Regions from separate parts of the Acidiphilium sp. JA12-A1 genome, predicted to be linked through region 2. Evidence: predicted binding sites of a transcription regulator. Region 2 holds the regulator's gene; the other holds the start of a gene.
The links. Region 2 encodes HrcA, which represses chaperone genes, less so after heat shock. Its sites were predicted from a motif close to GTTNGCACTCNCNNNNNGNGAGTGCNAAC; they were not measured.
Positions count from the first base shown of each region.

Region 1 (15,144 bases), on a different contig from region 2:
CATGACCGGAGGGATAGCCCAAAACGGGGCGGGTGGGAAAGCCGAAAAAACGCTATGTTAGATTTTTTCTTTCCCCCGAAGGCTCCACCCTCGGCTCAGGGGAAGCCGAACGCGACACCCATCTCGCCGCGCGCGGCGAAAGTGCTGCTCGTCGGCTCATAGAATCCGTTGGACGGTTTCGATCCGGCATAGTTGAAATGCCGCATCTCCAGCCCGGCGAAGACGTGCCAGACATTGTCGAGCCGCCAGTCGGCGCCGAGCCGCACGGCCTCCTCGCCGCTGGTGCCGAAGCTGCCGGAGAATCCGAGCGCCGGCGCCGAAACGCCGCCGCCCACCACTGCCAGTCCCTCCGCCGAGGCGGAGAGGACGAGCCGCCCCGTCGCCGCATAATCGAGCTTCGCGCCGAACCCGGCCAGCGCCGCGTGATAGAAACTGCCATAGCCGCCGCTACCGCCGATATTGCGCGACCAGCTCTGATAGCCGGCGGCAATGAAGGGCAGCACGCTGACCGCGTGGCTCAGCGGCACGGCAACGCCGAGCTGGACCTCGACATGGTTGAACCGCGCCGCTTCGGACTGGTCGTATGGCACGAGCCCCTGCGACGTTCCCTGCAGGTAGCCCTGATATCCCAGCGCGCCGCCCGAGAAATCGTAGACCACGCCGGTATAGACGTCCGGCAGGCCCAAGGCCGGGCCGAGCCGCGAGGCGCCGAGGCTGAACCCCGGCAGCACGCCGCTCTCCTGGTCGGAGGTGTTGTCGAACCCTTCGTGATAGCTGTAGCCCGTCGCCGTGATGCCGAGCGAAACCCGGGTCTCGGCCGCGGCAATCGCCGGGTTCACGCCCTGCGCCCGCGCGCACGGCGCGAGCCGCGCCAGCGCGAGAGCCAGTCCGAGCGCACAAAGGATATTCCTCGTCACAGCCGCCATTCCAGATCAATCTTGCGTAACACAATTTATCGCAAGAAAACCTGAACGTCCGCTTAACTTTGAGATGCCGGCGCGAATTCCACACATGTCACCCATCCGCCACGCCATGGCCGCGCGGGTCAGTGAAGCTGGAACATGTGCGGGCTGCGCATCTCCCCTGGCGTGATCAGCGCGGCCGTGCCCACCCGCACCGAATGCAGCTTGCCCTCGATCTGCCGGCTCCAGAAATCGAGGAACCGGTGCAGCACCGGGTAGCGCGGCGCGATATCGAGGTCCTGCCACACGAAACTCTGCAGAACGCCCGGATGGTCGGGCAGATGGTAGAGAATCTCGGCGGTCGTCAGCCGGTATCCCTCGAGCTGTCGGCTCAGTGTCATGATCTGTCTCCGTCGCACTGTCATCGGCGGGCCGTGCGAGTCCGCTCCTCCTGACCATGACGATGCCATGACACCCCCGGGGGTTGGCAAGAAAAATCTTTCTTATCAACACTTTAGCACTCACCTCGGGCAATTGCTGCCGGACTTGACATCGGTTGCCCACAACACTATCCCTTTGGCACTCTCCCGGTGAGAGTGCTAGCAAGCATCCGGTGCCTATCGAGAGGGCCGGCGCTGCTGAGCCCGTCACTGTTGCAACAGACTTCTGAAGTCAGGAGCGAGCCACATGAAATTCCGTCCCCTGCACGACCGCGTGGTCGTTCGCCGGCTGAACGCCGAGGAGAAGACCGCCGGCGGCATCATCATCCCCGACACCGCCAAGGAAAAGCCGATGGAAGGCGAGGTCATCGCCGTTGGCCCGGGTGCCCGCAACGAGGCCGGCGCCGTCGTCGCGCTCGACGTCAAGGCCGGCGACCGCATCCTGTTCGGCAAGTGGTCGGGCACCGAGGTCAAGATCGACGGCGAAGAGCTGCTGATCATGAAGGAATCCGACATCATGGGCATCATCGAGGGTACGGCTTCGAAGAAGAAGGCCGCCTGATCACCCCCGGTTTCCCCTCCGATATCGCATAAAGGAAGTTACACATGGCTGCTAAAGACGTCCGCTTCTCGGCCGACGCCCGCGAACGCCTCATCCGCGGTGTCGACCTGCTCGCCAACGCGGTGAAGGTCACCCTCGGCCCGAAGGGCCGCAACGTCGTCATCGAGAAGAGCTTCGGTTCGCCCCGCATCACCAAGGACGGCGTGACGGTCGCGAAGGAAATCGAACTCGCCGACAAGTTCGAGAACATGGGCGCGCAGATGGTGCGCGAAGTGGCCTCGAAGACCAACGACCTCGCCGGTGACGGCACCACCACCGCGACCGTCCTCGCCCAGGCGATCGTCCGCGAGGGTGCGAAGGCGGTTGCCGCCGGCATGAACCCGATGGACCTGAAGCGCGGCATCGACAAGGCGGTCAACGCCATCGTCGACGAGCTGAAGAAGCGCACCAAGAAGATCACGACCCCGAGCGAAACCGCCCAGGTCGGCACCATCTCCGCCAACGGCGAGGCCGAGATCGGCAAGATGATCTCCGAGGCGATGCAGAAGGTCGGCAACGAGGGCGTCATCACGGTCGAGGAAGCCAAGGGCATCCAGACCGAGCTTGACGTCGTCGAGGGCATGCAGTTCGACCGCGGCTACGTCTCGCCCTACTTCATCACCAACCCGGAGAAGATGGTCGCGGATCTCGACAATCCGTACATCCTGATCCACGAGAAGAAGCTCTCCGGCCTGCAGCCGATGCTGCCGCTGCTCGAAAGCATCGTCCAGTCCGGCAAGCCGCTGCTGATCATCGCCGAGGACGTCGAGGGCGAGGCGCTGGCCACCCTGGTCGTCAACAAGCTGCGTGGCGGCCTCAAGATCGCCGCCGTCAAGGCGCCCGGCTTCGGTGACCGCCGCAAGGCCATGCTGGAAGACATCGCGATCCTCACCGGCGGCCAGGTCATCAGCGAAGATCTCGGCATCAAGCTCGAGACCGTGACGCTGAACATGCTCGGCCGCGCGAAGAAGGTGCTGATCGAGAAGGAAAACACCACGATCGTCGAAGGTGCCGGCAAGAAGGCCGACATCACCGGCCGCTGCAACCAGATCCGCGCGCAGATCGAGGAGACCACCTCGGACTACGACCGCGAGAAGCTGCAGGAGCGCCTGGCGAAGCTGGCCGGCGGCGTTGCCGTCATCCGCGTCGGCGGCGCCTCGGAGACCGAGGTGAAGGAGCGCAAGGACCGCGTGGACGACGCGCTGCACGCGACCCGCGCCGCCGTCGAGGAAGGCATCGTCCCGGGTGGCGGCGTGGCCCTCGCCCGCGCCTCGCTCGCGATCAACAAGCTCAAGGCCGATAACGACGACCAGCGCTTCGGCATCGACATCATCCGCAAGGCGGTGCTCGCGCCGATGCGCCAGATCGCCGAGAACGCCGGCGAAGACGGCGCCGTGATCTCCGGCAAGGTGCTCGACAACGACGACTACAGCTTCGGCTTCGATGCCCAGTCCGGCGAGTTCAAGGACATGGTCAAGGCCGGCATCATCGACCCGACCAAGGTCGTCCGCACCGCGCTGCAGGACGCCGCCTCGGTCGCCGGTCTGCTCATCACGACCGAAGCGATGGTCGCCGAGCGTCCGGAAAAGAAGGCCCCCGCCGGTGGCGACGCCGGAATGGGCGGCATGGGCGGCATGGGCGGCATGGATTTCTGATCCGCTGCTCCAGGCTCAGGCCGGGATACCGGAAAGCCGTGGGGGTAACCCCACGGCTTTTCTCTTGAGCCCCGCCTGTTGCGCCGCGCCGCCGTTCAGCCCCGCCGCCGCTCCAGCCCGAACGCCCAGGCCGCCACCGCCAGCCCCGCCAGCGCGAGCGCAGCGCCCAGCAGCGGCAGGCTCCGATAGCCGATCCCGGCGCCCAGCGCCGCCCCGCCCAGCCACGCCCCGCCGGCATTGCCGAGATTGAACGCCCCCTGGTTGATCGTCGAGGCAAGGTTCGGCGCATCCCGCGCATGGTCGATCACCCGCGTCTGCAACGGCGAGACCAGGGTGAACACCGCCATCCCCCAGCCCGCCATCACCAGCACGGCCAACAGGCCGAACGGCAGCGCCGCCCGCAGCGCCACCAGCAGCACGGCGATCGCCAACAGCGTCGCGACGATGGTGCGCGCCGCATGCCGGTCCGCGAGCCGCCCGCCGAGCAGCCCGCCCGCCGTCAGCCCGGCGCCGAACACCAGCAGCGCCACGCTCACCCAGTGCGGCGACAGCCCGCCCACCCGTTCGAGCATCGGCGCGATATAGGTGAACACGCTGAACAGGCTCGCCGAGCTCAGCACCGCCATCAGCATGGCGAGCAGCACCTGCGACCGTCCGAGAATCCGCACCTCGTTGAGCAGCCTGGCCGATCCCGCCCGCAGGTCGCGCGGCAGCAGCAGCGCGATCGCCGCCATCGCGACGAGGCCGATCGCCGCCACCACCCAGAAGGTCGCCCGCCATCCCGCCGCCTGGCCGAGGATGGTGCCCGCCGGCACGCCGAGCACATTGGCGAGCGTGAGGCCGAGAAACACCAGCGCCACCGCCCGCGCCCGCTTCTCCCGCGGCGCCAGCTCCGCCGCGACGACCGAGCCGATCCCGAAGAACGCCCCGTGCGACAGCGAGGTGACCACCCGCGCAGCCAGCATCGTGTCATAGCCCGGCGCCAGCGCGCAGAGCGTGTTGCCCAGCACGAACACGCCCATCAGCCCGAGCAGCGCCGCCCTGCGCGGCCACCGCCCGACCAACACCGCGAGGAACGGCGAGCCGAAGCTCACCCCCAGCGCATAGGCGCTGACCAGGAATCCCGCGCGCGGGATCGAGACCGAGAAATCGCGCGCGAGATCGGGCACCAGCCCGACGATGACGAACTCGCTCGTGCCGATGGCGAAGCTCGCGACGATGAGCGCGAGCAGGGGAAGTTTCATGCCGGAATTCCGCGAAAAGGGAACGGCAGTGAACACGCCGCCGGCGCCGGCGGCAACGCCCGCCGGCGGAACTCAGCCCCGTGTCTGCGGATTGTCGAAGCGCGGCGAGCGCATCCGGTGGATCGCCGCCTTCAGCGCATCGGCGAAATCCCGCCGCTCCGCATCCCCCAGCGCCATGCCGACGATCTGCCGCGCCTCCCGGTTCGCCACCGAGACGATCGGATTGGTCCCCGCCTGTTCCTCGACATCGACGCGCAGCCACCCCGCCTCCAGCCGCACCTCGCTCCTGCGCCCGCCCGGCGTGGTGCGGGTGATGGTCAGCGCCTCGTCGGTCAGCACGATCACCTCGGACGCCTTCGCCCCGCGCATGTTCATCCCGTAGAGCGTGACGGCGAGGATGAGATCGGCCCCGTTGAACCCGATCACCGGCATCGCGCCCAGCCGCCACATCAGGCTGGTCACCAGCAACGAGCCGGTCGCCATCACCCCGAACACGACGAACATGCCGCGCCGGCTCATGCTCCGGTGCGGCGTCAGCACCGCCTGGAAAATCGGCCGTCCCTGTCCGGCCATACCCAACGCTTCCGCCATGACGTTATCTTCGCATCGAATGCGCATTCCGCAAGCATGGATGCTTGCCAAAATCCCCCCCGCCCCGCACAAATCGCGGATGCCGACCGCCACCGAACCGCCCCCCAAGCGCCGCCCCACCGTCCCGCAGGCCCGCGTGCGCAGGATGAAAACGGCGGATATCCGCCCCTTCCTCGAAGCCATCTCGGCCGGCAACCCCGAGCCGCGCACCGAGCTCCACTACGCCGACCCGTTCTCGCTGCTCGTCGCCGTCGTCCTTTCCGCGCAGACGACCGACGCCGCGGTGAACAAGGCGACCCCCGGCCTGTTCGCCGCCGCCCCCACCCCGGCGGCGATGGCGGCCCTCGGCGCCGAGGGCATCGGCCCGCATATCCGCTCGATCGGCCTCTGGCAGTCCAAGGCGAGGAACGTCGCCGCCCTCGCCGAGCTCCTCGTCGAGCGGCATGGCGGCGCGGTCCCCGCCGAGCGCGAGGCGCTCGAGGCCCTGCCCGGCGTCGGCCGCAAGACCGCGAATGTCGTGCTCAACGAAATCTTCGGCCAGCCCACCATGGCGGTGGACACCCACATCTTCCGCCTCGCCAACCGCACCGGCCTCGCCCCCGGCAAGACCGTGCGCGAGGTGGAGGACGGCCTGGTCAGGCGCATCCCGCCCGACCTGCTGCGCCGCGCCCATCACTGGCTGATCCTGCACGGGCGCTATGTCTGCAAGGCCCGCCAGCCCGAATGCTGGCGCTGCCCCGGCGCGCAATGGTGCGTCTTCACCCCCAAACCCGCGGCACCCGCGAGGGGCCGCCGGGCATGAGCGCGTCCTCCGGCTTCCGCCTCGCGAAGACCCTCGGCCTCGCCGCCGTCGTCGCCTCGGCCGTCACCCAGGAATACGGCGCCGGAATCAATTTCGTCGTCCCCCAGAGCCTCGGCGTCTATCCCGGCATCGGCGCGCTGGTGCCGCTGGCGATGTTCGCGACCGGCCTCGTCATCTTCCTGAAGGTCTTCCTCTACGCCCGGTTCTCCCGCGCCATGCCGCGCGCCGGCTCGTCCTATGTCTGGACGGTGCGCGCCCTCAACCTGCCGCTCGGCTTCATCCTGCATTTCGTCTGGTGGGCCAGCATCACCGCGGCGATGGGCTTCATCGCCTTCGCCTTCGGCAATTTCCTCGGCAACGCGATGGTCAATGCCGGCTTCGCCGCCGGCCACCTGCTGCTCTCGAAGCCCGGCCATCTCGCCCTCGGCCTCGCCGCACTCTGGATCATCTACGGCATCCATGTCGCCGGCATCCGCGATTACGGCCGCCTCGTCGTCATCCTGCTCGCGCTCGTCGTGGTCACCGCCCTCGCCGTCGGCGTCATCGGCTTCGCCGCCGACCCCGCCGCCCTGCTGCACACCGCCGCGGCGCGCACCGGCATCGCCTTCGCCCGCCCCGCCGCCGCCCCGCCCTTCGACGCGCACGCCTTCCTCGCCGTCTGCACCCTGTTCATCTTCGCCTATGGCGGGCTGTCCGGCGCGCCCGCCCTGTCGGGCGAGACCGAACACGCCGAAACCGTGATGCCGCGCGGCATCGTCATCGCCTGGCTCACCTCGGTCGTGCTGTTCTCGCTGGTCGCCGCAGCACTGCTGCACGCCGTGCCCTGGTGGGCGGCGCTGGACCTCATCCGCCACAAGCACGCCTCCCTCGTCACCGCCCCCGGCATCATCGGCCTCGCCGCCCCGCGCCCGCTCGCCGCGGCGCTCGACCTCGTGATCGCGCTCATCGTCGGCAAGACGCTCGCGCCGCAGATGGTCGTCACCTCGCGCATGCTCTTCGCCTGGGCCGAGGACGGGCTGATCCCCGCCCGCTTCGCCGAAACCTCGCGCCGCCGCGCCCCGGTCGCCGCCCTCACCCTCACCGTCGTGCTCGCCTCGCTCTTCCTCGTGCAGGCGACCTATATCGGCTGGGCCTTCGGCATCGTCGCCCGCTCGGTCACCATCCTGCTGGTCTGGCTCGCCGTCGCCTGCGCCGCGCTCAACCTGCGCTACAACCCGCGCCATGCCAGCCATGGCTGGTCCGAGCCCTTCCGCCGCGGCGTCATGGTCGTGCCCGTCGCCCTGCTCTCCATCGTCGTCACCATCGCGCTGATCCGCTCGGTGCTGGTGCTGCCCCACGCGCCCTTCTACGTCCAGCCGCTGTTCCAGGGCGCGGTGATGGCGCTGATCGGCACGGCGCTCTATCTCCGCGCCCGCCGCGTCGCCCCCGGCCTCGCCGCCGTCACCGCAACGCTCCCCCTCGAATAGCGCCCCCTTCCGCGCCGCGCCGCGACGCCATATACGAACCGCATGGCAGCGGCCCGACCCTTTCTGAAAATGCACGGCGCCGGGAACGATTTCGTCGTTCTCGATGCCCGCGCGCACCCGCTTGACCTCGCCCCCGCCGCCGCCGCCCGCATCGCCGACCGTCACCGCGGCGTCGGCTGCGACCAGATCATCCTGATCGAGCCGGACGACGGCGCCGCCGCCTTCATGCGCATCCTGAACGCGGACGGCTCGGAATCCGGCGCCTGCGGCAACGCCACGCGCTGCGTCGCGGCCCTGCTCGCTGGCGAAACCGGCGCCCGCCGCCTCGCCATCCGCACCAATGCCGGCCTGCTGCCCGCCGAAATCAAGGGCCCCACCCTGGTCGAGGTCGACATGGGCGCGCCGAAACTCGGCTGGGAAGACATTCCCCTGGCCGAACCGGCGGACACGCTCTCGCTCCGCCTCGCCCTCGGCCCGGTGCAGAACCCCGCCGCCTGCTCGATGGGCAACCCCCACGCCACCTTCTTCGTCGACGACCTGACCCACCTGCAGATCGAGACGATCGGCCCGAAGCTCGAACACGCCCGCCTCTTCCCCGAGCGCGCCAATATCGGCTTCGCCCGGATCGACGCGCCGGACCGCATCCGCCTGCGCGTCTGGGAACGCGGCGCCGGCCTCACCCTCGCCTGCGGTTCCGGCGCCTGCGCCGCCCTGGTCAACGCCCATCGCCGCGGCCTCGCCGCCCGCCGCGCCGAGATCGAGATGGACGGCGGCACCCTCACCCTCACCTGGCGCGATGACGGCCACGTGCTGATGGAAGGCCCCGTCGCCCTGGTCTTCGAGGGCGAGCTGGACGCGGCCATGCTCGCGCCATGAGCCTCGACATCCTCACCTTCGGCTGCCGCCTCAACGCCTTCGAGAGCGAGGTGATGCGCGGCCATGCCGAGGCCGCCGGGCTCGGCGACGCCGTCATCGTCAACACCTGCGCCGTCACCGCCGAGGCCGAGCGCCAGGCCCGCCAGGCCATACGCCGCGCCCACCGCGCCGACCCCGCCGCGAAAATCATCGTCACCGGCTGCGCCGCCCAGATCGACCCGGCCGCCTGGTCGAGCATCGAGGGTGTCGCCCGCGTCCTCGGCAACGCCGAGAAGCTCACGCCCGAAGCCTGGCGGTCGGAAGCGCCGGTCCTCGTCGCCGACATCATGCAGCTCCGCCAGACCGCCGCCCACCTGATCGAGGGCTTCGGCACCCGCGCGCGCGCCTTCATCGAGGTGCAGCAGGGCTGCGATCACCGCTGCACCTTCTGCATCATCCCCTATGGCCGCGGCCCCTCGCGCTCGATCCCGCTCGGCGCCGTGGTCGAGCAGGTCCGCACCCTCGTCGCCAATGGCTACAACGAGGTGGTGCTCACCGGCGTCGACCTCACCTCCTACGGCGCCGACCTGCCCGGCGCGCCGAAACTCGGCCAGCTGTGCCGCCGCCTGCTCGCCGCCGTGCCGGACCTGCCGCGCCTGCGCCTCTCCTCGATCGACCCCGCCGAGATCGACGACGATCTCTGGCGCCTGCTCGAATCCGAGCCCCGCCTGATGCCGCATCTGCATCTCTCGGTGCAGGCCGGATCCGACCTCATCCTCAAGCGCATGAAGCGCCGCCATCTCCGCCACCACGTCATCGAGGCCGCCGCCCGCGCCCGCGCGCTCCGCCCCGACATCGCCCTCGGCGCCGACCTCATCGCCGGTTTCCCCACCGAAACCGAGGCGCATTTCGCCGAAACCCTCGCTTTGGTCGACGACGCCGGGCTCGACTATCTCCACGTCTTCCCCTTCTCCGCCCGCAAGGGCACGCCCGCCGCGCGCATCCCCGCTTTGCCGATGGCCGAGCGCCGCGCCCGCGCCGCCCGCCTGCGCGAGGCCGGCGCCCGCCGCGCCGAAGCCCGCTTCCGCGCCATGACCGGCACCACCGTCACCGCCCTGGCCGAGACCGAAACCGCCGGCCACACCGAAACCTTCGCGCCGATCCGCTTTTCCGCACCCGTCACCCCGGGCGCGCTCGTCACGGCGAGGATTACCGGCGCGGATGCCACCGGCGTGACCGCAGGAGCAGAATGATGGCGCTCGGCTTTCTCTCGCGCCTCAAATCCGGCCTCACCCGCAGCACCCAGAAGCTCGCCGCCGGCATCACCGACACCTTCACCAAGCGCAAGCTCGACGACGCGGCGCTGGAAGAACTCGAAGACCTGCTCATCACCGCCGATCTCGGCCCCGCCGCCGCCGCCCGCGTCATCCGCGCCTTCCGCCGCACCCGCTTCGGCCAGGACGTTTCCGCTCCCGAAATCCGCGCGTCGCTGGCCGAGGAGGTGGCGAAAATCCTCGCCCCCGTCGCGCAGCCGCTCGCGATCGACCGGAGCAAAAACCCGTTCGTGATCCTGATGGTCGGCGTCAACGGCACCGGCAAGACCACCACGATCGGCAAGCTCGCCCAGTCCTATGCCGAGGCCGGCGCCAGACCCCTGCTCGTCGCCGGCGACACGTTCCGCGCCGCCGCGGTCGAACAGCTCCAGGTCTGGGGCGAGCGGACCGGCGCGCCGGTGATGACCGGCCCCGCCAACGCCGACCCCGCCGGCCTCGCCTTCGACGCCATCGCCCGCGCCCGGCGCGACGGGCACGACATCGTGCTGATCGACACCGCCGGCCGCCTGCACAACAAGGCCGCGCTGATGGAGGAGCTGCGCAAGATCATCCGCGTCATCCGCAAGCAGGATGAAACCGCCCCCCACGCCGTGCTGCTGACGCTCGACGCCACCACCGGCCAGAACGCCATCGCCCAGGTCGCCACCTTCAAGGAGATGGTCGATCTCACCGGCCTGATCGTCACCAAGCTCGACGGCTCGGCCCGCGCCGGCGTCGTCGTCGCCCTGGCCGAAACCGCCGCCCTGCCGATCCATGCCGTCGGCGTCGGCGAACAGGCGGCCGATCTCCGCCCCTTCGACGCCACCGAATTCGCCCGCGCCCTCACCGGCGCCGACGCCGACCGCCCCGCCTGAATTTTTGCGCCGTCCCGGATCATCCCGAAACCCGACGACCCGCGCATTGCTGAATTTCAGCGGCGATTTGCAGAAACCAAAGGGCGAACTGCCGTAGCGTGACGGCTCGCGCCGCCCCGCCTCACCAGTCGCGGCGGTGCCAGCGATGCCAGTGGTGCCAATGGTCATACGGCCGGTATCCGCCGTCATATCCCGCGCCGCGCCCATGCAACGGCGCGTTGTCCGGCCGCGATCCGATGAAGCGCCGATAAGCAGAAATCCAGTCCCGCGCGATCATCCGCCGCGCCTCGTCCAGCCCCAGCCGGTGCGCGCAGACCAGCCGCGCCATGCGCGCCTCCAGCCGGTCCTTCGCATAGGACCCCCACTGCCCCCGCCCGAGATGCGGCTCCGGCCAGAGATTGGCCGGGCTGGTCGGCGAGCCGCCGAGCGCGAGCGGGATCAGGTGATCCTCCTCGTATTTCCAGGGTCGCGCATCGGCATAGCCATAGCGCCGGATCTGCGCCTTCTTCAGCGGCTCGGTATAGGACACCGGCGGCCGCACCGTCCGCGTCCAGCCGCGCCGGCAGATCGTGGCACCGATCGTCGCCTCGCGCACCGCGGGGTTGATCGCCCCCGGCGTCAGCGCCGGATCGGGCAGCGGCGAAGCCCCCCGCGCCGCCGCCACCCCGCCGGCCAGCATCCAGGCCGCCGCGACCAGACCGATCCATCTCCTGTTCGAAATCATCTCTGGAACATAACGTGAACGGGTAAACATCAGGTTAACGCCGCCAGCCCCGCGCGCAATTTCGCCATCGCCCGCTCCAGCTTTTCCGGGCTCTGGGCGAAGCAGATCCGCAAATGCCCCTCGCCCGCCGCGCCGAACGCGATCCCCGGCGCCACCGCCACCTTGTGCGCGATGGCGAGGTGCCGCGCCAGTTCCAGGCTGTCCGCCACCCCCTCGATCCGCGCGAAGGCATAGAGCCCGGCCGGCGCCGCGCTGTAGCGCACGCGGTTGAGCCCGGCGAGCCCGGCGCCGACGATCGCCCGCCCCTCGGCGCAGAACGCCCGGAACCCGGCGACATAGTCCTCGCACTCCAGCGCCGCCCGCGCCGCCTCCTGCGCGAAGGGCGCCACGCCGGAATGCGTCGCCTCGATCAGCTCGCCCACCGCGTCCCGCTCGCCCTCCGGCAGCACCAGCCAGCCGACGCGGAATCCCGTCATCGCCCAGGTCTTCGACACCGAATTGGCGACGATCACCCGATCCTCCGGCCCCGCATGGTCCAGCGCCGAGGGCGCCGCCGCCCTCCCGTCGAAACTCAGCCGCGAATACACCTCGTCCGACAGCAGCCACACGCCCCGCCGCCGGCAGATCTCCAGGATGGCGACGATCTCCGCGTCGCTCGCCATCCACCCGGTCGGGTTGTTCGGCGAATTGAGGCAGAACACCCGCGCGCCGTCGAGGGCCGCGTCCAGCCGGTCGAGATCGAGGCGGAATCCGCCCGCGCCGTCCTCGTCCAGCGGCAGCCGCACCACCTCGGCCCGCCGCGCCAGCGCCGCCCCGGCGAGGTTCGGCCATTCCGGCTCGTGGATCACCACCTTGTCGCCCTGCCGCAAGATCGCGGTGAATGCGACGCCGATCGCCGCCATGCCCGAGGCGGTCACCGCGATCCGCGTCTCTGCCACCGGTTTCGCGTGCACCCGGCTCAGATAATCCGCCAGCGCGAGGCGGAGCGACAGCCGCCCCCGGCTGTCCACGTAATGCGTGTCCCCGGCCTCGACGGCGCGGATCAGCGCCGCCCGCGCCGCGTCCGGCGGCGCCCGGTCGGACTCGCCGAACGCCAGGTTGTCCACCGCCGGGTCGGCAAAGGCCAGCCGCCCGATATCGCCGATCTTCGATCGCGGAATCCGAATGATATCCATTGACCACCCTGAAAGGCGGCGTCAGCCCGCGCGCACCACGCCGCGTTCGGTCGCCACCGCATGAAGGCGCGCATCCTGCGGTCCCACCGGCACCTCGTCCACCTCCTGCGATGCATAGGCGCACCCCAGCCGGAACGCATCGGGCAGGCCGGCCAGCGTGCGGTCGTAATACCCCGCGCCATAGCCAAGCCGGTTGCCCCGCCGGTCGAAGGCCAGCAGCGGCACCAGCACGAAATCGGGCACGATCTCCTCGCCCTCGGGGTGCGAGGTGCCGAACCGCCCCGGCACCAGCGCCGCGCCGCGCCGCCAGCGCCGGAAGGTGAGCGGCAGGCCGCGCCTCGGCGTCACCGGCAGGCCGATCGCATGCCCCCGCGCCTCCAGCTCGGCCAGCAGCGGCCGGATGTCGATTTCCGCCCCGATCGGCCAGAACCCCGAAACCACCGCGCCGGCGGGCGGCGGGCACTGCTCCAGCACCACGGCGGCCAGGCGCGCGCCCAGTGCCGGGTCGAGCCCGTCGCGCCGGTCGAGGGCGGCCTGCCGCGCCGCCGCCTTGCGGGCGATGAGATCGAGCTCGGTCATGCTGTCGGGGAGAGGAGCAAAAGTGCGAAGCCGCCCTGGCCGTTGGCGTTGACATCCTCCCAGAGCCTGCGTGAGCAGGTGGGCGCCGGAAATACCGGAACCACGGTTCCGACAGAGCCAGCTCCCTGGGAGATACTTACTGGCCCCGGGGATGTGCTTGCCTGACGCACCGGGCAGCCTCGCCCCCGCAACTTAGGACTCCGCGAGGTCCGCCGCAATCTCCTCCGCGCGCGCGGCGACGCGCCGCAGCCTTGCGACATGCTCGGGGGAAACGCCGGTGGGCTTCGCCGCCCGCAACGCCTCGTGGGTGGCCCGCAGGTCGTGCAGCTCGTCGGCCAGCAGAAGTGCCGCCAGCACCAGCAGCCGCGCCTCGCCGGTCTGCTCGCCGATCGCCTTGATGCTGCTCACCCGGCGGTCGATCTCGGCGGCCATCGCCTGCAAGTGCCGCTCCTGCCCGTCCTCGCAGCTCACCGAATAGGAGAAGCCGTTGATGCGGATGTTCACGTTCGCCATGTCAGCCCTGCTCCACCCGGTCGGCCTCGTCGAGCGCCGCCCGCAGTTGCTCGATCATCCGGTCGAGCGCCGCGGCGACCTCGGCCCGCCCGTCGCTTCCGCCCGGCGGGGCCGGCCGCGCCGCATGGGCGGCGATGCGCGCCAGTGCCGCTTCGAGCCGCTCGATCGCCTGAATTTCGGTTTCCTGCTCCGCCATGCGATGCTTATCGCGGATTTTGCGTTACAATGAAAGCCGCTTAACCCGCAGCCGCGCTGGAAACCCGAGCCGACCGATGATCACCGCCTTCAACCACGCCCTGGCTCCCTGGATCGCCGCCTATGGCAGCCTGGCGGTGGCCGCGCTGATCATGCTGGAAAGCCTCGGCCTGCCGCTGCCCGGCGAAACCGCCCTGGTCTCCGCGGCGATCTATGCCGGCACCACCCACCGGATCGACATTTCGGTCCTCATCCTCGCCGCCGCGGCGGGTGCCATCGTCGGCGGCGCCGCCGGCTACTGGATCGGCCGCAACGCCGGCTACCCGGTGCTGCTCCGCCATGGCCGCCATATCGGCCTGACCGAGCGCCGGCTGCGCGCCGGCCACTGGCTGTTCGAGAACCATGGCGGCAAGATCGTCGTCTTCGGCCGTTTCTTCGCGGTGATGCGCGCCCTCGCCGCGCTGCTCGCCGGCGTCACGGTGATGGAGTGGCGCCGCTTCATCGCCTTCCAGACCCTCGCCTGCCTCATCTGGGCCGGCATCTATGGCGGCGTCGCCTACATCTTCGGCAAGCAGATCAACCGCTTCGCCGGCCCGCTCGGCGCCGCCGCGGCGGTCGTCATCGTCGCCGTCGGCGTGGCGATGGTGGTCCTCGCCCGCCGCCACGGCGAGCGGCTCGAACGCGCCGCCGCCGCCCGCGCCACCCTCCCCGACCAGCTTCCGCACAAGAGATGACCGCAACATTGCTGATCGCCGGGCTCGGCTATACCGGCCGCGCCGTCGCCACCGCCGCCCGCGACGCGGGCTTCGCCGTCCTCGCCACCGCGCGCGACCCGGCGGGCAGATCCGCGCCCGGGGGTGTGGCGCTCGTCCCCTTCGCCGAGGCCGCCGCCGCGCTGCCGGACGCGACCCATCTGCTGGTCACCGCCGCCCCCGGCGAGGCCGGCGATCCGCTCCTCGCCCTCTGCGCCGATGCCATCGCCGCCGCCCCGGCGCTGCGCTGGATCGGCTATTTCTCCACCACCGGCGTCTATGGCGACCGCCAGGGCGGCAGCGTCGACGAAACCACGCCGCCCGCCCCCGGCTCGCCGCGCACCCTCCGCCGCGTCGAGGCGGAGCAGAACTGGGCGGCGATGGCGAACGACCACCGCGCCGTCGACGTCATCCGCCTCGCCGGCATCTACGGCCCCGGCCGCTCCGCCTTCGACGACCTGC
Region 1 is NZ_JFHO01000059.1:24,658-39,801, reverse strand. Features, by position in the region: gene RT91_RS11490 (hypothetical protein) at 96-926, opposite strand; gene RT91_RS11485 (usg protein) at 1,046-1,303, opposite strand; gene groES (co-chaperone GroES) at 1,590-1,904, shown strand; gene groL (chaperonin GroEL) at 1,949-3,598, shown strand; gene RT91_RS11470 (MFS transporter) at 3,694-4,842, opposite strand; gene RT91_RS11465 (DUF2244 domain-containing protein) at 4,915-5,433, opposite strand; gene nth (endonuclease III) at 5,513-6,235, shown strand; gene RT91_RS11455 (APC family permease) at 6,232-7,701, shown strand; gene dapF (diaminopimelate epimerase) at 7,744-8,577, shown strand; gene mtaB (tRNA (N(6)-L-threonylcarbamoyladenosine(37)-C(2))-methylthiotransferase MtaB) at 8,574-9,809, shown strand; gene ftsY (signal recognition particle-docking protein FtsY) at 9,809-10,744, shown strand; gene RT91_RS11435 (hypothetical protein) at 10,866-11,468, opposite strand; gene RT91_RS11430 (aminotransferase class I/II-fold pyridoxal phosphate-dependent enzyme) at 11,498-12,643, opposite strand; gene RT91_RS11425 (5-formyltetrahydrofolate cyclo-ligase) at 12,665-13,222, opposite strand; RNA gene ssrS (6S RNA) at 13,246-13,405, opposite strand; gene RT91_RS11420 (cell division protein ZapA) at 13,415-13,735, opposite strand; gene RT91_RS11415 (hypothetical protein) at 13,737-13,931, opposite strand; gene RT91_RS11410 (DedA family protein) at 14,008-14,664, shown strand; gene RT91_RS11405 (nucleoside-diphosphate sugar epimerase) at 14,661-15,144, shown strand, end outside.
Region 1: the regulator HrcA is predicted to act here: its motif matches at 1,478-1,506, upstream of groES (co-chaperone GroES).

Region 2 (15,144 bases):
GACAGCTTCACGCTGTATCGCAAATACGCCGATGCGGTGAACGCCCAGCCGCCGGTGGCGCTGCGCGACCTGCTCGATTTCCGCAGCGAGGGGATGACGCCGATCCCGGTGGACGAGGTCGAGAGCATCACCGAAATCCGCAAGCGGCTTGTCGCACCGGGCATTTCGCTCGGCGCGCTCAGCCCCGAGGCGCACGAGACGCTGTCGATCGCGATGAACCGCATCGGCGCGCGCTCGGATTCGGGCGAGGGCGGCGAGGACGCGGCACGGGCGACGCCGCGGCCGAACGGCGATAACGCGTCGTCGGCGATCAAGCAGATCGCCTCGGGCCGTTTCGGCGTGACGGCGGAATATCTCAACAACTGCCGCGAGATCGAGATCAAGGTCGCCCAGGGTGCCAAGCCCGGCGAGGGCGGCCAGCTGCCCGGCTTCAAGGTTACCGAGCTGATCGCCAAGCTCCGGCATTCGACGCCGGGGGTGATGCTGATCAGCCCGCCGCCGCATCACGACATCTACTCGATCGAGGATCTCGCCCAGCTGATCTACGATCTCAAGCAGATCAACCCGCAGGCGACGGTGTGCGTGAAGCTCGTCTCGCGCTCGGGCATCGGCACCATCGCGGCCGGCGTGGCGAAGGCGAAGGCGGATGCGATCCTGATCTCCGGCCATTCCGGCGGCACCGGCGCCTCGCCGCAGACCTCGATCAAATATGCCGGCCTGCCCTGGGAGATGGGCCTGTCGGAGACACATCAGGTGCTGATGCTCAACCGGCTGCGCCACATGGTGAAGCTGCGCACCGATGGCGGCATCAAGACCGGGCGTGACGTGGTGATCGCGGCCATGCTCGGCGCCGAGGAATTCGGCATCGGCACCGCCTCGCTGGTGGCGATGGGCTGCATCATGGTGCGCCAGTGCCATTCCAACACCTGCCCGGTCGGCGTGTGCACGCAGGACGAGGCGCTGCGCGCGAAGTTCGAGGGCACGCCGGAGAAGGTGATCAACCTGTTCTCCTTCATCGCCGAGGATGTGCGACACATCCTCGCCTCGCTCGGCGTCCGCCGGCTCGAGGACGTGATCGGCCGCACCGACTACCTGCACCAGATCTCGCGCGGCTCCGAGCTGCTCGACGATCTCGATCTCAACGCGCTGCTCGCCCAGGCCGACCCCGGCCCCTATGCGCGCTTCTGCACGCTGCAGGGCCGCAACGAGGTGCCGGAGACGCTGGATGCGCAGATGATCGAGGATGCGACACCGTTCTTCGAGCGCGGCGAGAAGATGCAGCTGCAATACGGCATCCGCAACACGCATCGCGCGATCGGCACCAAGTTCTCGGGACAGATCGTGCGGCGCAAGCGCGGCGCCGACCTGCAGGCCGACCACGTCACCGTGCGGCTGCGCGGGGCGGCGGGCCAGTCGCTCGGCGCCTTCGCGGTGCGCGGGCTCAAGCTCGAGGTCTTCGGCGATGCCAACGACTATGTCGGCAAGGGCCTGTCCGGGGCGACCATCGTGGTGCGGCCGGCGCCGTCCTCGACGCTTGTCAGCCAGGATAACACGATCATCGGCAATACCTGCCTCTACGGCGCAACCTCGGGCCGGCTGTTCGCCGCCGGCCAGGCGGGCGAGCGCTTCGCGGTGCGCAATTCCGGCGCCGTGGCGGTGGTCGAGGGGGCAGGGTCGAATGCCTGCGAATACATGACCGGCGGAACGGTCGTGATTCTCGGGCCGGTGGGCGACAATTTCGGTGCCGGCTTCACCGGCGGCATCGCCTTCGTCTACGATCCGGCCGCCGATTTCGAGCTGCGGGTCAACCCCGACACGCTGCTTTGGAATCGGGTGACGGAGGCCTACTGGGCGCAGCATCTGCGCGACCTCGTGACCGAGCACGCGCGCGAGACGCAGAGCCTCTATGCCGAGCGCCTGCTCAACGAGTGGGAGCGCACGCTGGCGCGGTTCTGGATGGTGGTGCCGCGCGACTATGCGCGCTTCCTGCCGGTTCCGATGACGGCGCCGGCGGTGGAGAAGATTCCGGCCGAGTAACCGGCCGGAAGATCTTCAGCCGAGATGCGCCGCGGCGAACTGCCGCAGCGCCCGGTAGCGGTGGCTGATCGCCGATTTTTCCGCCTTGTCGAGTTCGGCGAAACTGCGCGTCTCGCCGAGCGGCACGAAGACCGGATCGTAGCCGAAGCCGCCATCGCCGCGCGGCGCGGGGGCGATGCGCCCGCGGCACCAGCCGAGATAGGTGAAGGTCCGTCCTTCGGGTGTCGCGAGGCAGATGGCGGCGGCGAAGGCGGCGCGGTCGTCCGCCCGGCTGGCGGCGATGATGTTCGCCATCGCCGCGGCATAGCCGCCCGCCTCCTGCGCGAAGCGCGCCGAGCGCACGCCGGGCGCGCCGCCGAGGGCGGCGACCTCCAGCCCCGAATCGTCGGCGATCGCCGCGAGACCGCTCGTTGTCGCCGCCGCGAGCGCCTTGATCCGCGCATTACCGGCGAAATCCGGCGCGTCCTCCACCGGCTCCTTCAGGCCGAGCGCGCCGGAAGATACACAATCGAGCCCGTGCGGGGCGAGCAGCAGGGCGAATTCGGCGAGCTTGCCGGCATTGTGGGTGGCGATCACCACCCGCTGGCCGCGTTCGAGCCGCATCGCCGCCTCAGGCCGCATCGAGGGCCGCGCGCTGTGCCGCGAACAACTCGGCGGTGCCCTTGCGGGCAAGGCCGAGCAGGGTGCCGAAGGTCGCCTCCTCGAAGGTCGCCCGTTCGGCGGTCGCCTGGATCTCGACGATGCCGCCCGTGCCGGTGAGGACGAAATTGGCGTCCGCCTCGGCGTTGGAATCCTCGGCGTAATCGAGGTCGAGCACCGGGACGCCCCCGAACACGCCGCAGGAGACGGCCGCAACCTGGCCAATCAGCGGGTCGGTCGCGATCACGTTCGCCTTGCGCAGCGTGCGAATCGCGAGCGCGAGCGCGACCCAGGCGCCGGTGATCGCGGCACAGCGCGTGCCGCCATCGGCGTTCAGCACGTCGCAATCGAGGGTGATGGTCATTTCGCCCAGCGCCGTGCGGTCCACCACCGCGCGCAGCGAGCGGCCGATCAGCCGCTGGATTTCCTGTGTGCGGCCGGACTGCTTGCCGCGCGCCGCCTCGCGGTCGCCGCGGGTGTGGGTCGCGCGCGGCAGCATGCCGTATTCCGCCGTCACCCAGCCCTGGCCGGCGCCGCGCAGGAAGCCCGGCACCCGGCCCTCCACGCTCGCCGCGCACAGCACCTCGGTGCCGCCCATGCGGATCAGCGCCGAGCCCTCGGCATGGCGGGAGAAGCCGGTGACGATCTCCACCTGGCGCAGCGCATCGGCCATGCGGCCGCTCGGTCTCTTGATTTCGGGCATGAAGCCTCTCCTGTCGGCTGAAACGTGTCGCTTGATTTTCGCCCCGCGATACCCGACTCTGGCGCCATGGACCAGACATCCAAGCGTTCCTCCGCCCGCGCCGGTCGGCCAAAGCCGGCGGTCGGGCCGGTGCGGCTGCCGCCGGGGCTTGATGAACGCTCCGCCGCGGTGCTGCGTGAAATCGTCGAGCAATATGTCGAGACCGGCGAGCCGGTGGGCAGCCGCACGCTCTCGCGCCTGCTGCCGATGGGCCTGTCGCCGGCGACGATCCGCAACGTCATGGCGGACCTGACCGATGCCGGGCTGCTGTTCTCGCCGCATATCTCGGCCGGACGGCTGCCGACCGAGCGGGGCTTGCGCCTCTTCGTCGACGGTTTGCTGCATTTCGGCGAATTGTCGGACGAGGAGCGCGAGCGGATCGAGGCGGCGCTCGCCCAGTCCGGCCGGTCGATCCAGGACACGCTCACCGAGGCCTCCGCCCTGCTCTCGGGCCTGTCGCAGGCGGCCGGGATCGTGCTGGCGCCGAAATCGGAAGGGGCGGTCAAGCATATCGAATTCGTGCCGCTGAGTTCCGGCCGCGCCCTCGTCGTGCTGGTCTCGGCGGATGGCCAGGTCGAGAACCGGGTGATCGAGACGCCGCCCGGCGTGCCGCCCTCGGCGCTGCAGGAGGCGAGCAACTACCTCAATGCCCAGCTCTCCGGCCTGTCGCTCGGCGAATTGCGCGTTCGCGTGGCCGACGACATGAGGGCGGACCGCTCGGCGCTGGACGATCTCGCCGCCGGCATCGTCGAGGCCGGTCTTGCGACCTGGTCGGACGAGGGCAGGGGCGGTTCGCTGATCGTGCGCGGCCAGGCGCGGCTGCTCGCCGATGTCGACCAACTGGAAAAACTCGCCTCGGTGCAGCAGCTCTTCGAGCGGCTGGAGGCGCAGGAGACGATGCTGAAGCTGCTCGAACTGGCCGAGCGCTCGGAAGGCGTGCGCATCTTCATCGGCGCCGAAAGCGGGCTGTTCGGCGCCTCCGGCATGTCGATGGTGGTTGCCCCGGCGCGCTCGCGCGATGACCGGATCGTGGGCGCGATCGGCGTGATCGGGCCGACGCGGATCAATTACGGGCGCATCATTCCCGTGGTGGATTACACCGCGCGGGTGATCGGGCGGCTGCTCGGATGAGCCTGTTCTTCGACGATCTGGCGGTGGGCACCCGCTTCGAAAGCGGCACGACGACGCTCGATGCGGCGGCGATCCGGGAGTTCGCCGCGCAATACGACCCGCAGCCTTTCCATCTCGACGATGCGGCGGCGCGGACGACGCTGTTCGGCGGGCTCGCCGCCTCGGGCTGGCACACGGCGGCGGTGACGATGCGACTGCTGGTGGAGAGCGTGCCGATCGCCGGCGGGCTGATCGGCGCCGGGAACGATATCTCCTGGCCCCGGCCGACGCGGCCGGGCGATGTGCTGCGTGTGGTTACCGACGTCGTGGAGATGACCCCCTCCGCCTCGCGCCCCGATCGCGGGCGGGTGGTGATGCGGTCGGAAACGCTGAACCAGAACGGCGAGGTGGTGCAGATCCTGCTCGCCCGGCTGGTGGTGCCGCGGCGCGCGCCGTAGCGATCCATCCGCGACCGAGCACCATGCCAGGGCGACGCCGGTCCGGCGATGAGGCCGCCGGCGCGGCGCGCCCGGTCTTGACGCTGCCGCCGCAAGTATGATTATTTTTTTATCGATAGCAGAAATAATCAATCTCAGGCGGGAACGTGGTCACAGATCGAGGCGACCGGCCATCCGGCGACGATACCGAACTCGTCACCCGGGTGGCGTGGCTCTACTACGAGGCATCCCTGACCCAGGCGGAGATCAGCGCGCAGCTTCGCATTCCGCCGGCGCGCGTGCAGCGGCTGATCGCCGGCGCCGCGCGCAGCGGCCTCGTGCGGATCCTCATCGAGGGCGATCTCGCCGGCTGCCTCGGCCTGGAGCGGACGCTGATCGAGCGCCATGGCCTGACCTATTGCCGGGTCGTTCCCGCGCTGCCCGACGCTCCGGCCGCGGCGGGCGGCGCCGCATCGTCCCGCGTCATTTCCTCGCTCGGCCGCGCGGCGGCGGCGTTTCTTCATGAAACCTTCGCCCGCGGCCAGCATCGTGTCGTCGGGTTCGGGCATGGCCGCACCATGGCCGCGACGGTCGAACACCTGCCGCGCGAGCCGCGGGAGGGGCTGAAGGTCGTCTCCATCATCGGCGCGCTCGCGCAGCGGATCGACGCCAACCCGTTCGACGTGATCCACGCGCTGGCGGAAAAGACCGGGGCGGCGGCCTATCTGCCGCCGGTGCCGTTCTATGCCCAGTCGCGCGCCGATCGCCGGGTGCTGCTGCGCCAGCGCGGCGTGGCCGAGGCGTTCGCCGTGGCGGCGGAGGCCAGTCTCTATGTCATGGGCATCGGCGAGATCGGGCGGACGGCGTCGCTCTGCCAGACCGGCATGCTGCTGCCCGAGGAACTGGAACAGGCGCGGCGCGACGGCGCGGTGGCCGAGGCGCTGGGCTCGTTCTTCGACGCCGGGGGGCGGCGCATCCGCACCGAACTGCATGACCGGCTGATCGGCATCGATCTCGCCGAAAGCGGCGATCGCGAGGTCGTCGCCGTGGCGGGCGGGATGGAGAAGCAGGCCGCGATCGCCGCGATGCTGCGCGGCCGGCTGATCACCGGGCTGATCACCGACGAGCGGACCGCTTCGTCCCTGGTGGCGGACAACGACGACGGCGCGGCGCGTGGCGCGTCCCGCAGGGTGGCGAAGGCGTGACGCGCCGGCGTTTCGCGCGCGCGAGACAGGGAGAACCGCCGTGGAGGCCGTGATCGGGCTCGACTGCAGCACCAGCGCGGTCAAGGCGCTGGCCTTCGACCGGCAGGGAAGCGTGCTGGCCACCGGCCGTGCCCGGCTCCCCTTCGCGCCCGATGCCGAAGGCCGGTTCGAGCAGGACCCGGAAGACTGGTGGCGGGCCTGCCGCGCGGCGCTCGCCGAACTGGCCGCGGGGCTCGACGGGATCGAGATCGCCGGGCTGGCGATCGCCAACCAGCGCGAGACGATCGCGCCGCTCGATGCCGGTTTCCGGCCGGTTCGGCCGGCGATCCTGTGGCTCGACGGGCGGGCGGCGGGCGATGCCGCTGCGATGGCGGAGGCCCTCGGCGCCGACCATCTGCACCGGGTCACCGGCAAGATCCCCGACCCCAATCCGGCGCTTTACAAGCTGGCCTGGATGCGCCGCTGCGAGCCGGAGCGGCTCGGCGCCAGCGCCTGGTTCGCCGAGGTGCATGGCTATCTGGTCCAGCGGCTGACGGGCCGGTTCGCGACCAGCACCGCATCGGCCGATCCGCTCGGCGTCTATGATCTCGCGGCGAAGCGCTACGCGGACGACCTGCTCGACGCGATCGGGCTGTCCGCCGCGCGGTTCGCGCCGGCGCTGCCGCCCGGCACGAAGCTGGGCGGCCTGACCGCCGAGGCCGCGCGCGCGACCGGCCTGCAAGAAGGGCTGAAGGTGATTGCCGGCGCCGGCGACGGCCAGGCGGCCGGTCTTGGCGTGAATGTGATGGAGCCGGGCCGGGCCTATCTCAACCTCGGCACCGCCGTGGTCGCCGGAATGCGGAGCGCGAGCTACCGGGTGGGGCGCGGCTTCCGCACCATGATCGCCGCGGATGGCGAGGGCTATATTCTCGAAACCTCGCTCCGTTCGGGCACGTTGCTTTGCGACTGGCTGACGCGCGACATCTTCGGCGGCGATGCAGCACTGCTCGCCGAGCTCGAACCCGCGGCGGCGGCGCTGCCGCCGGGATCGGACGGGGTGATGATCCTGCCCTATTTCCTGGGGGTGATGACGCCGCACTGGGACGGCGCCGCGCGCGGCGCGATCGTCGGGCTCGCGCCGCATCACGGCAGGGCGCATCTCCTGCGGGCGCTGTACGAAGGCATCGCCCTGGAGCAGGCCGGGGTGATGGCGCGCATCGAGGCCGAGGCCGGGCTCGCCGCGCGCGAGATCGTCGCCATCGGCGGCGGCGCGCAAAGCGACCTCTGGTGCGCGATCCTGGCCGACGCGCATGGCGTGCCGGTGCTCAGATCGGCGACGGTCGAGGCCACCAGCCTTGGCGCGGCGATGGCCGCCGCCGTCGGCGCGGGCTGGTATTCCGGATTTGCCGAGGCCGCATCGGCGATGGCCGGCGCGGTGACCGCGCGCTTCACCCCGGATGCAGGCCGCGCCGCCCTCTATGCCCGCCTGCGCCGCGCTCATGCCGGGCTCTATCCGGCGCTGCGGCCGTTCGGCGCCGCCCCGTTGACCTGAAAGGATACCACGATGAAGGCTCTCTACATCCGCGGCGTGCGGGACATCACGATCGGCGATGCGCCCGAGCCCGTGCCGGGAAACGACCGCATTGCCGTCGAGGTCGCCGGCGTCGGTGTCTGCGGCAGCGACCTGCATTATTACCTCGAAGGATCGATCGGCAGCCAGGTCATCGTCGAGCCTTTCGTGCCGGGCCATGAATTCGCCGCCCGCGTGCTCGAGGCGCGTCCGGAACTCGGCCTTGCCAAGGGCGAACTCATCGCGGTCGACCCCGCCATGCCTTGCGGCCATTGCGAATGGTGCCATCGCGGCGAGATCAATCTCTGCCCCGACACCGTGTTCAACGGCGCGCCGCCCTATCAGGGAGCGATGGCCGAACGCATGGCGATCGAGCCGCGGCAGGTCGTGAAGGTGCCGCAGCATTTCACGATCGAGGAGACGATGATGCTGGAACCGCTCGGCGTCGCGATCCATGCCATCGACCTCGCGAGGCCGCGCCTGCTGGAATCGGTTGCGGTGATCGGTTGCGGGCCGATCGGTCTGCTGATGATCGCGCTCGCCCGCCTCGCCGGCGTCGGGCAGATCCTGGCGATCGATCCGGTAGACTATCGCCGCGCGCATGCCGGCGCGCTGGGTGCCGACCGCGTCAGCGCCGACCGGCACGACATCGCCGCCTGGACCGATGGCCGCGGCGTCGATCTCGTGCTCGAGGCGACCAACGCGCCGGAGGGATTCCAGCACGCGGCCGATGTCGCGCGGATCGGCGGGCGGATCGTCCTCGTAGGCATTCCCGAAGGGGATTCCTACACGCTTGCCGCCGGGGCGGCGCGGCGCAAGGGGCTTTCCGTCAAGTTCTCGCGCCGCATGGGCCATGTCTATCCGCGCGCCATCCGCCTCGTCGCCGAACGGCGGGTCGATGTCGCGCGCATCGTCACGCACCGGTTTCCGCTGGCCGAGGGCGCCCGCGCCTTTGAAATTCAGGCGGCCTGCGCCGATGGGGCGCTCAAGAGCCTCATCCTGCCGAACGCCTGAACGGCCGGATAATTCCGGTTGCAGGCGATGATTAATCCGGGCATATGTGAAAAAATAATCAAGTGTCGCGGCAACCCCGCTTTCAAGGAGGATACGTCATGCAGAGAGTGCTGAAATACGCGCTGGCAGGGGCGACGAGCGCGCTCGTCGGCCTTGGCGCGAGCGCCCCGACCGCCCATGCCTGGACGCTTGCCCAGGCCTCCGCGCCCTACAAGGGCATGACGGTGACCGTGGTCGGGCTCGACCGGCCGAGTTACAAGGCCGCCGAGAAACTGACGCCGGAATTCGAGAAGGAAACCGGCATCCACGTGAAATGGGTGAACTACCCGTACGAGAACACGCTGAAGGCCGAGACGCTGAACTTCGTCTCGCACAGCAAGCAGTTCGACGCGATCCTGACCGACGTCGTCTGGCCGGTGGATTTCACCCGCGCCCACTGGGTCGTCCCGGTCGATCATTTCCTTGCCGACACGGCGATCGCCGATCCCGCCATCGACATCGGCGATTTCTTTCCGGTCTGGCGCCATGCCTTCACGGTGGGCGGCAAGCTCATCGGCCTGCCGTTCGATTCCTATGCCGGGCTGCTCTACTACAACAAGAAGATCCTCAAGGAGCACGGCTTCTCCGGCCCGCCGACCACCTGGACCCAGCTGCTGAACGACTACGCGGCGAAGCTCTACGATCCCTCGAAGAACCTCTACGGCTACGCGCTGCAGTCGGCCCGCGGCGAGACGCAGACGGCCGACAGCTTCACCCGCTTCCTCTGGCCCTGGGGCGGGCGTTACTTCGACGCCAAGGCGAAGAAGATGACGCTGGATTCGAAGGCGGCGATCGCCGGCGAAACCTTCCGCCAGGAGCTGGTGAAATACATGCCGAAGGGCATCATCGCGGATGATCACTCGCAGGTCGTCCAGCTGATGGGCCAGGGGCAGCTGGCGATGATCACCGAATGGTCGGCCTTCTACCCGACGCTCAAGGCCTCCTCGATCGGCAACGATCTCGGCGTCACCGTCGAGCCCAAGGGGCCCAATGGCCGCTACTCGGCCTTCGGCGGCTTCGCCTACATGGTCAGCGCGCAGGTTCCGGCGAAGGAGCAGAACGCGACCTGGCTGTTCATCCAGTGGCTGACCTCCAAGGCGATGGCGCAGCCGCTGATCGAGAACGGCGCGGTGGTCGCCCGCAAGAGCGCCGATACCGACCCGGCGCTCGATGCGAAATATCCCTACCTGAAGCCGATGGTGGAAACCTGGGAAAACGGCAGCGTGCCCGACTGGCGCCCGCAGATCGCCTGCTATCCGTATTTCTCTGAACTGGTCTCCGATTACGGCTCCGAAATCGAGGCCGGCAAATACCCGGTCGCGAAGGGGCTGAAGCTGCTCAACGCCAAGCTCCAGCACTACATGAACTCGACGGGTTGCTGGAATTCGGTCAACCTGCCGAAGCGCTGATCTTCCGGCGCGAACCATGCGCCCCGTCCGGCGGGGCGCATGCGACGCGGCGGCGCACGCTGCAAACGGGCAACGGATACCAATGGCAAACACGGACGGAACGGCAAGCCTCGCGGCCGCGAGCACGACGTTGAAGACGCCGCTGGCGCGCCGGCTGGAGCCGTGGTTCTTCGTCGGGCCGTCGCTCTTCCTGCTGCTGCTCGTCGGCCTCTACCCGACGATCTTCGTGCTCTACTACTCGTTCCATAACTGGACGATGGGCATGGGCCCGCCGACCTTCGCCGGGCTCGAGAACTACATCAACGCGCTCACCTCCCCCGGCTTTCTCGACGCCCTCAGGCGGACCGGCGAGTTCCTCATCGTCACCCTGCCGGTCGAGCTCGGCCTCGGCATGGCGATCGCGCTGGCGCTCGACCAGACCCGGAACCCCGCGCTGCGCCGCCTCGTGCAGATCCTCCTCGTGGTGCCGATCGCGACCACGCCCAGCGTGGTCGGCATGCTCGTCCAGCTGATGTTCAACACCCAGCTCGGCATCGTGAACTATCTCGGCCATCGCCTCGGCCTCGGCCAGGTGGACTGGCTCGGCAGCGGCACCGCCGCGTTCGGCATGGTGACGGTGACGCAGATCTGGGAATGGACGCCCTTCGTCGCCCTCGTGCTCTCGGCCAGTCTCGCCACCGTGCCCGGCGACATCGAGGAGGCGCTGATGCTGGAGACCGAAAGCTTCTGGGCCCGCTTCCTGCACATCAAGCTGCCCTACATGCGGCCGGGCATCGTCGCCAGCCTCGTCTTCCAGACGATCTTCACGGTGAAGACCTTCGACATGATCTACTCGATCCAGAAGGGCGGCCCCGGCAACGCGACGCAGATGGTCTCGCTGAAGATCGAGCGTATCGCCTTCCGCGGGTTCGATGTCGGGCTGGCCTCGGCGGAATCGGTGCTGACGCTCGTCTTCACCATCCTTCTCGCCCAGGCCGTGGTGAAATTCCTCTATTCGGACCGGGCGGAGGGCTAGCGATGAAACAGCGCGCCCTCACCCTGCTGCACGGACTGTTCCTGCTCGCCGTGGCGCTGGTGATCGTGTTTCCGTTCTACTGGATGATCGCCTCCTCGCTGAAGCCGGAATCGCTGATCTTCCGCCTGCCGCCGGCGTGGCGCTTCGCGCCGGACCTTGCCGGTTATGCCAAGGCGATCACCCAGAACGACATGCTGCGCGCCCTCGCCAATTCGGTGATCGTGACGGTGGGCGCGGTGGCGCTCGGCCTCGCGGTCGGCGCGCCGGCGGCCTATGCCCTGGCCCGCTACGAGTTCCGCGGCCGCGCGCAGATCCAGTTCTGGTACGTGACGAACTGGATGCTGATCCCCGTCGTGGTGCTGATCCCGTTCTATCTTCTCGCGGCCGACCTGCAGCTGATCAACAACCCGGTCGTGCTGATCCTGATCTACCAGACCTTCGTCGTGCCGCTGGTCGTCTGGCTGCTGGTCGACCAGTTCCGCGCGGTTCCGGTGGCACTTGAGGAAGCGGCGCTGCTCGACGGCATGAGCCGGTTCGGCATCTTCCTGCGCATCACCCTGCCGCTGACGCTGCCGGGCATCACCGTCGCCGCCATCCTGGCCGGCATCTTCGCCTGGAACGACCTGCTCTACGCCTTCATCCTCACCCCCTCGAACGATGCGCGGACGGCGCCGGTCGTCATGATGGGATTCCTCGGCGGCTACATCATCCCGTGGCAGACGGTGATGTCCTGCGCCGTGATGATCTGCGCGCCGGTCGTCGTCGGCGGCATCGCGATCCACAAATACATTGCCCGCGGCCTGACGCTGGGCGCAGTGAAGTAGCCGGCGGGAGACAAGCGTGGCAGAGATCATCATCGAGGGCGTGACCAAGCGGTTTGCCGCGGTCGAGGCGCTGCAGCGGGTCGACCTCGCGATCGCCGACGGCGAGTTCATGGTGCTGCTCGGCCCCTCGGGCTGCGGCAAGACGACGCTGCTGCGCATGATCGCCGGGCTCGAGACGCCGAGCACCGGCCGCATCCTGATCGGCGGCACCGACGTGACGCTGCTGCCGCCGGCCCGCCGCGACGTCGGCATGGTCTTCCAGAACTACGCGCTCTATCCGCACATGACGGTGCGGCAGAACATCGCGCTCGGCCTGAAGCTGCGCGGCCTCGATGCCGCGGAGATCGAGCGGCGGATCGGCTTCGTCGCCAACCTGGTGCAGATCGCGCCCTATCTCGACCGCAAGCCGCGCGCGCTGTCCGGCGGGCAGCGCCAGCGCGTCGCCCTGGCGCGCGTCATCGCGCGCGAGCCGTCGGTCTCGCTGATGGACGAGCCGCTGTCGAACATCGATGCCCAGCTGCGCACCATCATGCGCGCCGAATTGCTGCGGATCCACCGCAAGGTGGGCATGACGACGATCTACGTCACCCACGACCAGGAAGAGGCGATGGGCCTCGGCGATCGCATCACGGTGATGAATTTCGGCCGCGTCGAGCAGATGGGCACGCCGGACGACATCTATGCCCGCCCGGCCAACGCCTTCGTCGCCCGCTTCATCGGCGCGCCGCGGATGAACCTCGTGCGCGCCGCCCACGGCATCGGGCGCGACGTGATCGACACGCCGTCGCTCCGCGCGCCGCTGCCGCCCGGCGTGGCCGTGCCGGACGACGTGCTGGTCGGCTTCCGCGGCGAGGATGCGCGGCCCGGCGCCGCCGCCCCCGGCGAGATGGCGATCGGCGGCGTGATCGACGTGGTCGAGCATCTCGGCGCGCAGATCGAGGTGCATTTCCGCACCGCGGACGGCCAGGAAGTCGTCGTCCGCCGGCCGCGCAACGAGCGCCACTGGCGCGAGGGCGAGCGGATCGACCTCGCCGTGCCGGCCGACAACATGCATCTCTTCGACGCGCAAGGCGGGGCCGCGTTGCGCCCGCCGGGACATTGAGGAGGAACGCGATGGGAGGTTCGGGAACCGGGCGTTTCGCGGGGCGGCGCATCCTGGTCACCGGCGCGGGCAAGGGTATCGGCCGGGTCGCGGTCGCGATGCTCGCGGCGGAGGGCGCGGAGGTCATCGCCGCCAGCCGCGCGCCCGACGACCTCGCAAGCCTCGCCGCCGAGACCGGCTGCCGGATCCACGCCGTCGACCTCGCCGATGCGGCGGCGGCGGCGGCCATGGCGGAGGCGGCGCTGCCGGTCGATGCCCTGGTCAACAATGCCGGGATCGCCGAACTCGCGCCGTTCGTCGACACCACGGCCGAGATGTTCGACCGGATCATGGCGGTGAACGCGCGGGCGCCGATGCTGGTCGCCCAGGTCGTGGCGCGGGACTGGATCCGCCGCGGGGTGAAGGGGACGATCGTCAACGTCTCCTCGATCGCGAGCCTCTGGGGCACGCCGGATCACGCAGCCTATGGCGCGTCCAAGGCGGCGCTCGATTCGCTGACGATGACGATGGCGCAGGAACTCGGCCCGTTCGGCATCCGCACCAACAGCGTCAACCCGGTGGTGACGCTGACGCCGATGGCCGAGCGCGCCTGGAGCGATCCCGCCAAGGCCGGCTCCATGCTGGCGCGGATCCCGCTGCGCCGGTTCGCGCAGCCGGAGGAGGTGGCGTCGGTGATCGCCTTCCTGCTCTCGGATGCGGCCAGCATGGTGAACGGCGCGATCCTGCCGGTCGATGGCGGGTTCACCGTCGCCTGACCGTCCGCCCGCGGGCGGTTACCTGCGGGCCGTGGACGTCTCCGCCGGCTCGCGGAGCATCGCCTCGCGGGCTGCGGTGGCGAGCTGGTCGACCCGCTCGTTCATCGGGTCGCCGGCATGGCCGCGCACCCAGATCCATTCGATCTCGTGCGGCTTCGCCGCGGCCAGCACTCGCTGCCAGAGCTCGTAATTCGCCACCGGGTCGCCCTGCGCGTTGCGCCAGTTCCGCCGCACCCAGCCGGTATGCCAGCGGGTGATGCCGTTGCGCAGATATTCGCTGTCGGTGTGCAGCTTCACCCGGCACGGGCGCTTCAGCGCTTCCAGCGCGGCGGCGGCGGCGGTCAGTTCCATGCGGTTGTTGGTGGTCTCGCGCTCGGCGCCGGACATTTCCCGCTCCGCCGCGCCGAAGCGCAGCACCGCCGCCCAGCCGCCGGCGCCCGGATTGGGCTTGCAGCCGCCATCGGTCCAGATCTCGACCAGTCCGCCCGGCTCAGACGCCATAATCGGCCGCCGATCCCGCCTGCAGGTGAAAGCGCAGGCGCCAGTAATAGTCGAGCGGGTCCTTGCGCGTCACCAGCGCGTCGTCCGGCGTGTTGATCCAGTCATAGAGCCGGGTGAGCAGGAAGCGGATCGCCGCCCCCCGGCAGAGCACCGGCAGCGCCTCGGTCTCGGCGGCCGAGAGCGGGCGGACCGCCTGGTAGCCGCGCAGCAGCGCGCGCGACTTGGTGATGTTGAAGCTGAAATCCGGCTCGAAGCACCAGGCGTTGAGGCACACCGCGATGTCGTAGGCGTAAAGGTCGGTCGCGGCGAAATAGAAATCGATCAGCCCCGAGATCGCGTGGTCGAGGAAGAACACGTTGTCGGGGAACAGGTCGGCATGGATGTGCCCGCGCGGCAGCGCTCCCGGCCAGGCGGCGAGGGTGGCGTCCAGCGCCGTGCGAACCTCGCCGGTCAGGCCCGGCCGCACCGCATCGCCGCTGTCGCCGCAGCGCGCGAGCAGCGGCGGCCAGCCCTGCGGGCCGAGCGCGTTGGCGCGGGTCGGCGCGTAATCCTCGCCGGCGAGATGCATCCGCGCCATCGCCGCGCCGAGCGGGCCGCAATGCGCGACCGTCGGCCGCCGCGGCCACACGCCGGGCAGGAAGGTGGTGATCGCCGCGATCCGCCCGGCCAGCGGATTGAGATTGGCGCCGTCGCGCGCGCGCACCGGCAGCGGGCAGGGCAGGGATTTCGCGGCGAGATGTTCCATCAGCCCGAGAAACCAGGGCAG
Region 2 is NZ_JFHO01000046.1:15,862-31,005, reverse strand. Features, by position in the region: gene gltB (glutamate synthase large subunit) at 1-2,037, shown strand, start outside; gene rdgB (RdgB/HAM1 family non-canonical purine NTP pyrophosphatase) at 2,053-2,640, opposite strand; gene rph (ribonuclease PH) at 2,648-3,379, opposite strand; gene hrcA (heat-inducible transcriptional repressor HrcA) at 3,446-4,549, shown strand; gene RT91_RS09265 (MaoC family dehydratase) at 4,546-4,986, shown strand; gene RT91_RS09260 (sugar-binding transcriptional regulator) at 5,133-6,170, shown strand; gene RT91_RS09255 (FGGY-family carbohydrate kinase) at 6,211-7,701, shown strand; gene RT91_RS09250 (zinc-binding dehydrogenase) at 7,714-8,733, shown strand; gene RT91_RS09245 (ABC transporter substrate-binding protein) at 8,832-10,181, shown strand; gene RT91_RS09240 (carbohydrate ABC transporter permease) at 10,264-11,196, shown strand; gene RT91_RS09235 (carbohydrate ABC transporter permease) at 11,199-12,020, shown strand; gene RT91_RS09230 (ABC transporter ATP-binding protein) at 12,037-13,122, shown strand; gene RT91_RS09225 (SDR family oxidoreductase) at 13,134-13,877, shown strand; gene rnhA (ribonuclease HI) at 13,896-14,378, opposite strand; gene RT91_RS09215 (homoserine kinase) at 14,368-15,144, opposite strand, start outside.